Regions from separate parts of the Metabacillus sp. cB07 genome, predicted to be linked through region 2. Evidence: riboswitches for the same ligand, from Rfam matches in the RefSeq annotation. Region 2 holds a riboswitch; the other holds the start of a gene.

Region 1 (6,199 bases), 1.5 Mb from region 2:
GCGAGCTTGCTGCCGATGCAGAAGCCTACAAGGAACGGATTTATGGTATTCTGGAGGCAAAAGGACTCGAGATCAGGAGTCAACTAGCCTGTGAAAGGGTCATAACTCCCCTTGAAATCGCAGACACGTTTGGAGCATACCGCGGAGCTCTTTACGGTATTTCAGCCAACAGAAAAATGGATGCCTTTCTCCGCCCTTCCAATTTTTCAAAAGACATCCGCAACCTATCCTTCGTCGGCGGCAGCACCCATCCCGGAGGAGGTTCGCCCATGGTAACCCTGAGCGGATTGAACGTCGGAGAGGCTGTTGCTTCAAGGTACAGAAGCTAAAAAACTGTTTCCCTGAATACGGGAAACAGTTTTTTATTAGCTCGTCACCGCTTTATCATCTCACGTCCCGCAATAAGTCCTGTAAGGCTGATCGTCATTTGGAGGAAGCTTGCAGTATTCTTCCTGTTCCGGGGAGTACGCATAAGGATTTTCCAATACACGCAGCAGCCTCTCAGTCACACTGTAATCTCCATCTGCCGCGGCTGCAAGGGCCTCTTCTACCCGGTGATTACGGGCAATAACGGCAGGGTTGCTGTTTTTCATCAACTGCAGCGAATCCTCTTTTGATTGGTGCTGCCTTCCCAGCCTCTCTTGCCAAAGACGATTCCACTTTCCAAACTCCTCTGATTGAAACAGGGCAGAGTCCCCGTATGATCCAGTCGTTAGCGACCTGAACGAATTTGTGTAATCCGCACGATGCTTCTGCATCATCTTCAGCCATTTCTGAACGAGTGACTCGTCCTCTTCTTCCTGATGAAACAAGCCCAACTTGTCCCTCATTCCATTAAGCCAGTACTGCTTATACAAATCACTGTACCCTGAGAGGGCATCCTGCGCAATCTCAACCGCCTTTTCCTCATCCTCATGAAGCAGCGGCAAAAGCGATTCAGCCAGCCTTGCAAGATTCCAGCCGCCGATGTAAGGCTGGTTTCCGTATGCATAGCGGCCGTTTACATCTATGGAGCTAAACACGGTTTCAGGATTATATGCGTCCATGAAGGCACATGGTCCGTAATCGATGGTTTCTCCGCTGATTGTCATGTTGTCGGTGTTCATGACACCGTGAATGAATCCTGCAAGCTGCCATTTCGCAATAAGTTCAGCCTGCCGGTCAATCACTTTCTTTAAAAAAGACAGATAGGCGTGTTCATTTTCTTCAATCTCCGGATCATGCCGCTTGATTGCATAGTCGGCAAGGGCCTTCAAATCCTCTACGCCTCCCCAGTTAGCCGCATACTGGAAGGTGCCGACCCTAATGTGGCTAGAAGCGATCCGGGTAAGAACCGCACCAGGCAAAAACGATTCCCTGATGACAGGGTCTCCCGTTGTGACCACCGCAAGACTCCGTGTCGTCGGGATGCCAAGACCGTGCATGGCTTCACTGATGATGTACTCCCGAAGCATCGGACCAAGGGCAGCGCGGCCGTCACCTCCCCGGGAGAATTTCGTTCTGCCTCCACCCTTCAGCTGAATATCGATTCTTCTATCATCAGGCGTCAGGTGTTCTCCAATCAGGATCGCACGGCCGTCGCCAAGCATTGTAAAATGGCCGAATTGGTGACCTGCGTATGCTTGTGCAAGCGGCTCTGCACCATCAGGAATCCGGTTTCCTGCAAAAACGGCCGCATCCTTTTTTAATGTGTCAGCATTGAGCCCGAGAGAAGCAGCCAGTTTTTCATTAAATATCACAATTTCAGGAGAACTTGCCGGGGCCGGTTTCTGACTGGCAAAAAAGAGTGACGGAAGACGCATATAGCTGTTGTCAAAGTTCCATCCGCTGATTGAATTTTTCATCCTGTCTCCTTTTCTTTCTTTAGTTGGTTATCTTTTGTTATGACCCAATTATTTCAGAGGAAGCAGAAATACTCAAGGAAAGACGCAAAAAAACAGCCCAAAACGGACTGTTTTCATTCTCCTCTATTTATTTCCCTTCCATCCACTCAGGCTTTCCGAATCCTTTAAAATCTTTGTCTATCGCTTTCTCAAACTCGTCTGATTCAACAACGGCTCTAATATCTTCGGCGATTTCAGAATCTGCGTCTTTTGTGTTCATCACAACACGATTGCGGTGCACGTCATTCATATTCTCCAGAGTCACCGCATCCGCAAGGTCCATTTTAGCCGCAAGGGCAAAGTTCCCCGGCACGGCAGATAGGTCGGCATCTTCTACAGCTCTTGGAAGCTGCGCAGCTTCAATCGGAAGGAACTTCAGTTTTTTAGGATTCTCTGTCACATCTTTTTCAGATACTTGAAGCGGGCTGACCTCTTCATTTAACTGAATCAGTCCTGCGTCCTTCAGAATATGAAGCGCCCTGGCAGCATTCGTCGGATCGTTCGGAATAGCGACTGACGCGCCATCTTTGACTTCATCAATCTTCTTTACCTTGTCTGAGTACAATCCCATTGGAGCCGTCGGCACTGTGATAATTTCCGAAAGTTCCAGTTTGCTTTGCTCAGCAAATGTTTCCATGTAAATTTTGTGCTGAAACAGGTTGGCATCGAGTTCATCATTGCCCAGGGCATTATTGGGCTGAATATAATCGTTGAACTGAACAACCTCAACTTCATATCCCTTTTTTTCAAGACCGGGTTTAATAGCCAGTTCCACCATATCTGTGTAGGGACCGGCTGATGCGCCGATTTTAATTTCTTTTTTCTCTCCGTTTGTTTCTTCTGCGCCGCACGCAGACAGGATTCCCGCTCCTGCTACTAATAATGCCAACACCATTTTCTTCATGTCTTTTTCCCCCTAGATTGAATAAAAAAATTCCTCCTTCATTCAGAAAGAGGAATCGTATGTATGACGACTTATCTTTCAGAATGAAGGACATTCTGCAGGATTTAGCACCGTTCCATTTAAGGAGGTTGCCGGACGTCGCAGGGCCTGTTCCCTCAGTCACTCTTGATAAGCAAGCTATTAAATTGAATAACGTAATCTTATACTGCGTAATGGGTTCTGTCAATCATTATTTTAGAATAATCAAAATAGTGAGATTAACAGACTGCCAAAAAGCACCGTCCCGATGAAGACGGTGCAGCGCTGAGCTGTGTTCAAAATCAGATTTGCGAAAGAATCGCATGTTTTTCTTCACTTGACACAAAATTCCGCTCACCGAACACATTGTAGTCATTCAAGCGGATTTTATTAAGGATTGCACGGTAGAAGTGTCCGGCAGCTTTCACAGGTGCGCGGGAATGCAAAGGATATTCATGCATAGTCAGCATCGCTGTATCGTAATGCTTTTCCGCTTCTGCGGCAAGATGCTCCCACACTCTGATAAATTCAGGGGTTACCTTCTGCTGCTGCAGATCAAATTCGGTCATTTTATGTTTTGCCATTACCTCTTCAGGGACGTAAATGCGGCCGCGTTCGAGATCTTCTCCGATATCCCTGAGGATGTTCGTCAGCTGCATGCCGAGTCCAAGAGCGATAGCCCCTTCGCGAAGAACGTTTGTCTTCTTCGGAGCAAGCACCGGCAAAAGCATGAGGCCGACTGTGCTTGCAACGTGATACGAATAATCAAGCACTTCTTCCATAGACTGATAGCGGATTTTGACAAGATCCATTCCCTGGCCTTTAATCATGTCCCGGAAGGCTTCCACATCCATATCGTAATTGGTGAATGTATCGTGCAGGGCCACCCACATGAAATTATCTTTAGAGTAATCCCCTCTTAGAAAAGAGTCGAATTCAGCCGTGAATTCCATTAACTCTTCACTTGGCCTCTCTCCCTCGTCTACGATGTCATCGACGATTCTGCAGAAGGCGTATACAGCCCACACTGCTTTTCTTTTTTTAGGAGGCAGAAGCGAAAAAGCTTTATAGAAAGTTTTAGAATGATGCCGGATGACTTCTTCACATTGCTGATAGGCCTGTTTTAAATCAACCACTCAGACTCACTCCTTCCCTCTCTTTGTTTTGATGATCGGATAAGATGGCAGAAACCATCAGCTTCGCCCCCTGCATAACGATCGGGATCCCGCCTCCGGGGTGGATCGAAGCTCCTGCTGCATAAACGTTTGTGAGCTTGGATGGTTTAACCTGCGGTCTGAACACGCCGGATTGGAACAAAGTCGGAGCGATGCCGAAGCTTCCTCCCTGAAAGAGTCCTTCCATTTCTTTGTCATCCGGTGTTCTGACTTTTTTCCACTGGATTGACTTTCTGAGACCGGGAAATCCTCTTTCTTCAAGCTGATCAATAACCTTTTCAACAAAACCTTCCTGTTCCCACCAGTTGATCGAGCTGCCTGATGGCACCGGCACAAGTGCGTATAAAACGCCGTGTCCCTCGGGTGCAAGTGAGGAATCGATTACAGAAGGATGAAATGCGTAGATGGAAGGATCTGACGGAACTTCTTTCGTTTCAAAGATTTCTTTCATATGCTGCTGAAAATTCGAGCCCATAAAAAACTGATGCACAGGTGAATCCGTGTAGACTTTGTCCAGTCCGAAGTAAAGCAGAACACAGCTGGATGACGCCGTATAGTTTCTTGCAGGCATTGACTCCTTTGGAATCATCTTTGATGCGCCTGGAAAGTCTCCGTTTAAAACAAAGGCATCCGCCTTGACTTCTTCTCCGTTTACAATCAGAGCTGCTGCTTGCTCTCCCTTTGTTACTACTCTTTCAACAATAGCATTTTTCATCACCTTTACGCCAGAATTTAGAAGGGCGTTTTCAAGAACCGTAACTAGGGATGCATAGCCGCCTTTCAGATAATAAATGCCGTGCTTATGCTCGCTGAATGAAATGAGCGAATAAAGGGCCGGTGAATCAAGCGGATTGCCTCCGATATAAAGTGTCTGCAGGGAATAGGCCTGCCGGATTCTCTCATCCTGAAAATAGGCTTTTAACGAGTTGTTTACAGATTTATAAGCTTTCAGGTGCACGAGCGTTTTCAGGTTGTTGCGCGTCCAGAACGTTCGCTTATCGTGAAAGGATTTCTCGAGAAACTGGTCCTTACCAAGGTTGAAGCGGATTTCCATGTCTTTCATGAACTGAACGAAGCCCTCTTCATTTCCCGGAAAGTTCTCCTTTATCTCCTGGATCTGCCGTTCAATGGAATTATATTTCGTGTACGAAGACCCGTCTTTAAAGTGCAGTTTATAAAGCGGATTGATATTGATTAATTCGTACTGATCACGGCTAATTCCTGCTTCATTCAAAATGGATGTGAGCATTTCCGGCAAAAGAACAATTGTCGGGCCCTCATCAATCCTGTACCCCTGCTCTTCTGTAAAGGCAAGCCTTCCTCCAAGTCTGTCTCTCTTTTCAAACAAACTGACCTCATATCCTTTTTTCCTGAGCATCAGAGCTGAAATAAGCCCGCCAATGCCGCCGCCCGCTATTGCAATTTTCATAGTGCATTCCCCAATTTCTTTTCAGATTTGATTGGTACAGCATGACTGGTTTCGTTCAATATGGCATTGGTCGTGATCCTTGCTGATTCTAGGATGGTTGGAAGCCCGCTGCCCGGATGAGTTCCTCCTCCGACAAGCCAGCAGTTGTTCAGCTCTTCAAATTTGTTATGGGGTCTGAGCACCATCATCTGTGTCAGCTGATGGCCTAAATTAAAGGTTGCTCCTTTATAGACAAGAATGTCTTCTTCCCAGTTCTTCGGCGTAATGATTTTTTCCGTTTCAATATGATTTCTCAAGTTTTTAAACTGCGTTTTCCGTTCAATTGTCTCAAACACCAGTTCCCGGAACTCTTCCTGATGCTGTTCCCAGTCAATATTGCTGAAGTTGTTTGGTACCGGGGCAAGTATGTAAAGCGCAGACTTGCCTTCAGGCGCCAGAGTATCATCTGTTGCAGCCGCATTCTGAATATAGATGGACGGATCCCCTGACAGCTTGAGGGTTTTCGTGATTTCCTCTACGTTTCTCTTATAATCTTCAGAAAAAACGATTGTATGGTGAGGCAGATCATATTTTTTATCGAGACCGAGGTAGATCATGAAGGTTGAACAGGAGTATTTTTTCTTCTCCAGTTTTTCTTTTGAGAATTTCTTTAATGTACCCGGTTCAACGAGATTTGACATAACGTGGGCGAAATCGCCGTTGATGACGACTTCATCAGCAGCTGCTGTCGTTCCGTCTTCAAGAATGACGCCTTTCACATCCTTGCCTTGGAGCAGCAGTTTTTTCACTC
Region 2 (6,199 bases):
GAGAAAAGCAGGGAAAAACCGGTCATTGCGAGTGTTTCGACTAAAGCATCGATTATTTGCTGAGAATCAACTAGCATGTGCATTCACCTCTTTCACTGATACGTTCTCCTGGTTCATCACCAGAAGCGCTCTTTTTATTTCACTTTCCGTTCCCTGAAGTTCAACGATTAAATGTCCAAATGGAATCCCCTGAAGCTCCGTGATGTTGCCGAACAGCACGTTGATATGGAGGTCAAATCGTTTCGCAATCTGCGACAGCAGCGGCTGTCCTGAGGATTTGCCGACAAAATTAATTTTGAAAATCTGTGCCTGGCTGTTTTCCTCCTGAACAAGCTTCAGGACCGATTCAGGAATCGAATCATTCAGAACAGAGCTGACAAAGTTTGATGCAGTCTTCGTTTTCGGATTTGAGAAAACTTCAAACACAGAACCTGATTCAATGATTTTTCCGCCTTCAATCACGGCTACTGTATCGCAAACCTCTCTTATGACTGACATTTCATGCGTGATCATGAGAATCGTAATGTTGTATTCCTCGTTGATTTTTTTCAATAGCTTTAGAATCGAAGCTGTCGTCTGAGGATCAAGTGCCGAGGTAGCTTCATCGCACAGAAGAATAGATGGCTGGGTAGCAAGAGCCCTCGCAATTCCGACGCGCTGTTTCTGGCCGCCTGATAACTGATCAGGGTACTGGTTCGCTTTGTCCTCAAGTCCTACAAACGAGAGCAGCTCAGCAACCCGCTCCTTAATAACTTTCGGCGAGGCCTTTGAGAGAAGCAGCGGCATCGCCACATTTGCATAGACTGTCTTTGAATTAAGCAGATTAAAGTGCTGAAACACCATGCCGATTTTCCGTTTGACTCCGCGCACATCCTTTTTGGAAAGCGCCGTTAAGTCGAGACCATCCACGATGATCTGCCCTGCTGTTGGACGCTCGAGCAGATTCACTGTGCGGATCAGGGTGCTTTTTCCGGCTCCGCTAAAACCGATGACTCCGCATATTTCCCCTTTTTTCACTTCCAGATCAATGCCGTCAAGAGCTTTCACTTCATTGCCGCCGCTCCCGTATACCTTTGTGACGCCTTTAAATTCAATCATTTATGTAACCTCCCTGTATTTTTGCAATAAAAAAACCCTCTTCTATCCGACAAGAAGAGGGCATGGCATAAGAAATCACCGGTTCTCTTCTCATCTCCCAGGCTATCGCCTGCTGGAATTGGCACAGTACTTTTTCAAAAGTCCGCTGCCGAAGCATCATGGGGCCAGTCCCTCCGCTTCTCTGGATAAGAAAATCATGATTTAGTTTTAAAGAAAAATAAAAACCTCTCCCTGAAAGACAGGAAGAGGCTGGATCTGCAAAAAAAGACCGTTCGCTCTTCTCATCTCTCAGGCTGCACGCCTGCTGGAGTTGGCACAGTTCTCATAAAGAGTCCGCTGCCGAGGTTTCAAAGGGCCATATCCCTCCACCTCTCGTGATAAGAAGCAATATTTTCGATGTGTCTAACTTTACTCCGGTATTTTCTGAAAGTCAACACTTTTTTAAAAAATCAGTTGGACTGCTTAGAAAGTCTGCGGTATTTATACTGCTGCCACTGAAAACGGATAAAGCAGCCGATGCAAAACCCGAGAATCGCGGCAAATGCAGCAATGGCAACCATGATAGTCGCCGCATAGGCAAGCACCGTCCAGTCAAGCATGTATCCGGCAAATCCAAGGCTCAGGCAGATCACTGCTATTACCTGATTAAACTGCTGCTGATCAAAATCTTCCTGTATATAGGCTGAAGGCTCTTTTTTCAAAAAGGTGCCGGCAGCTTTCATAATCGGGTTTACTTTAAACAGCAGTCCCATAATCCCGGCCGTAAGAGGCACCAGTAAAAAAGCGCCCATGCCGCTGATCAAGAATACTGCAGCGGATAGCACAATCACCCATTGATTAACTAATACTAAAGGTTTTGGAATGGTTTTCACACTAAAACCCACCTGTCTGATTGGAATATAAGTATTTTACTCCAGGCAGCCAATTTTGTGAAGAGGATTGCTTCAGGAAGTGATTGACAGTTATCTCTCCATCATGATAAAATCGTTAAAACCAACTAAACCAATAAGAATTAAATATAATCTATCAAGAGTGAACGAGAGATCTGGCTCCATGACTTCACAGCAGCCGCCGCACGCCGGAAAGGTGCTCCAACCAGCAAAGCACGATGCTTTGGCCGATAAAGACAAACCCTCTCTTGTCAGCTGTAAGCAGGAGAGGGTTTTTTAGTTCAGAATTGATTGGGAGGAAATGATGATGACGACGAAACATGTGCCTGTCCTTGCAGGAGCTGAAAGCTTTTTTCATAAAGGAAATGAGATCGGCATTCTTCTGTGCCACGGATTTGCCGGTACTCCCCAAAGTGTTGGCGAGCTCGGAAAACTGTTGGCCGCAAAGGGATATACCGTTTATGCCCCGCGCCTGAAAGGCCACGGAACCACTCCCCTAGACTTTGAAGACTGCTGCTTTACAGACTGGATTCAAAATATCGAAGAAGCTTATAAAAAGCTTAAAAAAGTGTGCCGCAGAATCTTTGTTGCAGGACAGTCCATGGGCGGAATTTTAGCGGCTCACCTTGCCTGCAGACACCAGGATATTGACGGCCTGATCACCATCAATGCTGCACTCAGTGTTCCGGGCTATGAGGTTTTTCAGCACGAGATCGAACCCCGTTTTATTCCAGAAGGAAAACCGGATATCAAAGCGGACGATATAGAAGAAATTACGTATGAAGCCGTTCCGATTAAAGCCGTCCACAACCTGCTGACGCTCATTAAAACAACGAAGCCCGTGCTGTCTGAAGTAACCTGTCCGACCCTGATTTTCAAATCAGAAGAAGACCATGTTGTTCCGGCCTCAAGCTCAGATGTTCTTTTCCATGCCATCTCATCTCCTTTCAAACAGATGGTCAGCCTCACGAATTCCTATCATGTGGCCTCAATGGATTTTGATAAGGACGTCATTGCAGAAAAAACAGCCGCCTATATTGAACTTTGCTGCAGCCGGGAGTATAAATTGTCTGTCTGAATCTGCTAAACTGTAGGCAGGTGATGTACATGTTCTTAAAATCAATCAAACTGCTGAAAGAGAATATCCCCTCTTCTAAAAAATATCCCTTTTCCATCCCTGCCATTTCCGGTATGGATGAACTGAGACTGACCAGCCCTGTTACTTTTTTTGTCGGTGAGAACGGCTCGGGCAAATCGACTCTGATGGAGGCCATTGCCTATCAGTGCGGCTTTAACACTGCAGGCGGAAGCCACCATCTCTACAATCCGAGGAGCTCGCAGTCTGACCTTGGCGATTATATTCGGCTCGGGTGGATGCCTAAAGTAAAGAATGGATTCTTTCTCAGAGCAGAATCCTTTTACCAATTTGCCTCCCATCTTGAAGAACTCAGTGAAGACCCTTTATCAGGAGATGTCTTCGGTGCATACGGAGGAAAATCACTGCACGAACAGTCCCACGGCGAGTCGTTTTTGTCCCTTTTCCTGAACCGCTTCGGCAGCAAAGCCATTTATCTGCTTGATGAGCCGGAGGCAGCCCTGTCCCCGTCAAGGCAGCTGACCCTCCTCCGCGTCCTTCACGATTTGACGAAAAACGGAGACACTCAGTTCATTATTGCCACTCATTCCCCTATCCTGCTTGGCTTTCCGGATGCTGACATTCTGAGCTTTGACGATGAACAAATTACAAAAAGGACGTACGAAGATACGGATCACTATCAAATTACGAAATACTTTCTGGAAAACCGGGAGCGGTTTTTGGAGGAGCTATTTAAGGAGGAATAAAGAAAGGGAGCTCCACGGAAATTGGAGTTCCCTTTCTCTTAATCGTTTGGAGTTCCAGCTGTGGGAGCTCCATTCTGTTCACCAGTTACACGTTATCAAGGCAGCTCATTTTTCATTCTTAAAGAAATGAACAGGACGGACTTCTATCCGCCAGCCGAATTCTTCCCCTTTGCTGATTTGCGTCGTTGGATGAAGAGAGGCCATTTTAATTGCTTCATCCATACTTTCTGCTTCAAAAACAAATACACTGCCGATCAGATCTTCCGTTTCTTTAAAAGGACCATCTGTTACAAGAACCTGTCCGTTTACGCGGCGCAGGCTCTTAACTTCAGATTCAAGGCCTGCATCAAGAAGCACCTTGCCGCTTTCATAAAAATTTTCAATAACAGGCTGGCATTCACTCATAACCGCCTCGATTTCTTCTCTTGGCCGTGCATTCATTTTTTCAGGGCTGAAATAGCCCATACATAAAAATATCATGATTTTCTCTCCTTTAGCACCCGAATTTCCAACTAAAACTACAACTGTTGACCACAAATGGACTTGGACTGAAAGTGTAAGGAAACCTCCTAAAGCTATCAAAACATCAAACTTTTTATAACCTTCTCTACCATTTCAATATTCAACTTCCATTCTCCTCTAATGAAAAAAAACAGCTTCTCCTTCACAGACAAAGAAAGAGTTAGAACCGTTGCTGCTTAAGCATGCACAAATCTCTGGATGTTACAAATAATCCTAGGTCATACTTCCCTCTTTTCACCCTTCCATAAAACAAAGAACATCTGAATCTTCTCAGAATCTCTTAAATCACGTTATGTTTCAAGCCGAAAACAAAATATCTGCACTCTATACAAAATTTCCTTCCTAACAAATGACTGCAATTAAAGATAGAATGGTCAAATCAAATGAAAGCGTTACCAAACTGCGGGGTGAAGGCTATAGTTCTATAAGACTAGATGACATTCAACGATTCAAAACGTTTCACGCGAAGAAAAAATGAAATAAGGAGATGAATTCATGACAAGAAAGCCTAAAGCAAAGAGGATCCTGATTCTTTTACTGGCCATTCAAATGCTCATATTCAATGCAGGTTTATTAACAGGCCAAGCAGAAGGACCAAGCAAAAATGAGGCCGGAACTGCCGCTGTGCAGACTATTACATCCATGACTCCTGCCGGTGATACTTCTATTAAAGTGGGATTTGACGGCGGTGCGGGATTTCAATTTCCAACCTTCAACAATGGGGCGGCGTTCAATGACGTAAAAGATGATATTGCCCTTTTTGTGAAACAGAATAATGAGTGGGTTTCAATTGATAACAATCCGGACAGCGGATGGATCTACGACTCTAATTTCGGAAACTGGTGGGAAGGTCCGGGCGGCTACTGGTTTAATCTGGTAGAAGAAACTACGCAGGTGAAAGTGGCTTCCAAAACAAATCCAGGCGTTTTTGTTGAGTATACATTAAACGTCACTCCGGCCGTGCCTCAGCCAATTACAGCCATGTCGCCGGCTGGAGCTACTTCACTTGATGTATCACCTTCAGGCGGGGTCGGGTTTGAATTTCCGAGGTTTAACAACGGGGCTACCTTTAAAGATGTAAAGGATGATATTGCCCTCTTTGTAAAGCAGGATGGTGACTGGATTTCAATCGATAACAATGCAGCAAGCGGATGGATCTACGATACGAATTTCGGAAACTGGTGGGAAGGTCCGGGCGGCTATTGGTTTAATCCGGTAGAAGAAACCACGCAGGTGAAAGTGGCTTCCAAAACAAATCCTGATGTGTTTGTTGAATACACGCTGAAGGTTACGGTGCCGGTTAGAAATTCCTTTAAGATCACAAATTTTGACGGCAGATCAACTTTTGAAGCGGATCAAAACGGGGCAATCGGCCTGCCTATACCTAAAATAGACGGCGGCTCCGCGATCAAAAGTGAAGTCGATAAATTTGTCTATGAAGTGAAGGTTGATGATGAGTGGGTCAATATCCTTGAATCCAATTTGACTAAATTCAGCTATTCTTCCAATGGATACAACCGGATGTCTTCTGCCAATCAGTGGGGATACTGGGTGGATTACATCTTTGGACTTTGGTTCCAGCCTATTCAGGAGGACATGGATTTCCGTATTGGCTATCCGCTGAATGGAGAAAAAGGCGGAGAAATCGGAGACAACTATGTTCAGTATAAGTTCATCGGGAATCCGGATGCCTATCGTCCGGACGAAACAAAGTTAGATGATATCCAAATCGGCACGTCTGAGAACTCAGAAATTGCAGGCTGGAATCTAACTTGGGGTGATGAATTTAACGGCACGGAGTTAGATGAATCCAAATGGAATTATTCCACAGGATACTACCTGAATGA

What was found. A riboswitch is a leader RNA that binds a small molecule or an ion and turns the genes downstream of it on or off. The one in region 2 is predicted to bind S-adenosylmethionine.
Region 1: another riboswitch for S-adenosylmethionine. It lies ahead of JOJ89_RS04685 (MetQ/NlpA family ABC transporter substrate-binding protein); the one in region 2 lies ahead of JOJ89_RS18310 (alpha/beta hydrolase).

The regions. Positions count from the first base shown of each region.
Region 1 is NZ_CP069296.1:926,515-932,713, reverse strand. It holds gene JOJ89_RS04695 (phytoene desaturase family protein) at 1-329, shown strand, start outside; gene JOJ89_RS04690 (protein adenylyltransferase SelO) at 390-1,844, opposite strand; gene JOJ89_RS04685 (MetQ/NlpA family ABC transporter substrate-binding protein) at 1,972-2,787, opposite strand; SAM riboswitch class I at 2,856-2,962, opposite strand; gene JOJ89_RS04680 (phytoene/squalene synthase family protein) at 3,108-3,941, opposite strand; gene JOJ89_RS04675 (phytoene desaturase family protein) at 3,934-5,409, opposite strand; gene JOJ89_RS04670 (phytoene desaturase family protein) at 5,406-6,199, opposite strand, start outside.
Region 2 is NZ_CP069296.1:3,565,902-3,572,100, forward strand. It holds gene JOJ89_RS18295 (methionine ABC transporter permease) at 1-77, opposite strand, end outside; gene JOJ89_RS18300 (methionine ABC transporter ATP-binding protein) at 67-1,098, opposite strand; SAM riboswitch class I at 1,186-1,290, opposite strand; SAM riboswitch class I at 1,377-1,482, opposite strand; gene JOJ89_RS18305 (DUF4395 domain-containing protein) at 1,548-1,970, opposite strand; SAM riboswitch class I at 2,119-2,225, shown strand; gene JOJ89_RS18310 (alpha/beta hydrolase) at 2,290-3,066, shown strand; gene JOJ89_RS18315 (AAA family ATPase) at 3,096-3,830, shown strand; gene JOJ89_RS18320 (YciI family protein) at 3,936-4,310, opposite strand; gene JOJ89_RS18325 (Ig-like domain-containing protein) at 4,848-6,199, shown strand, end outside.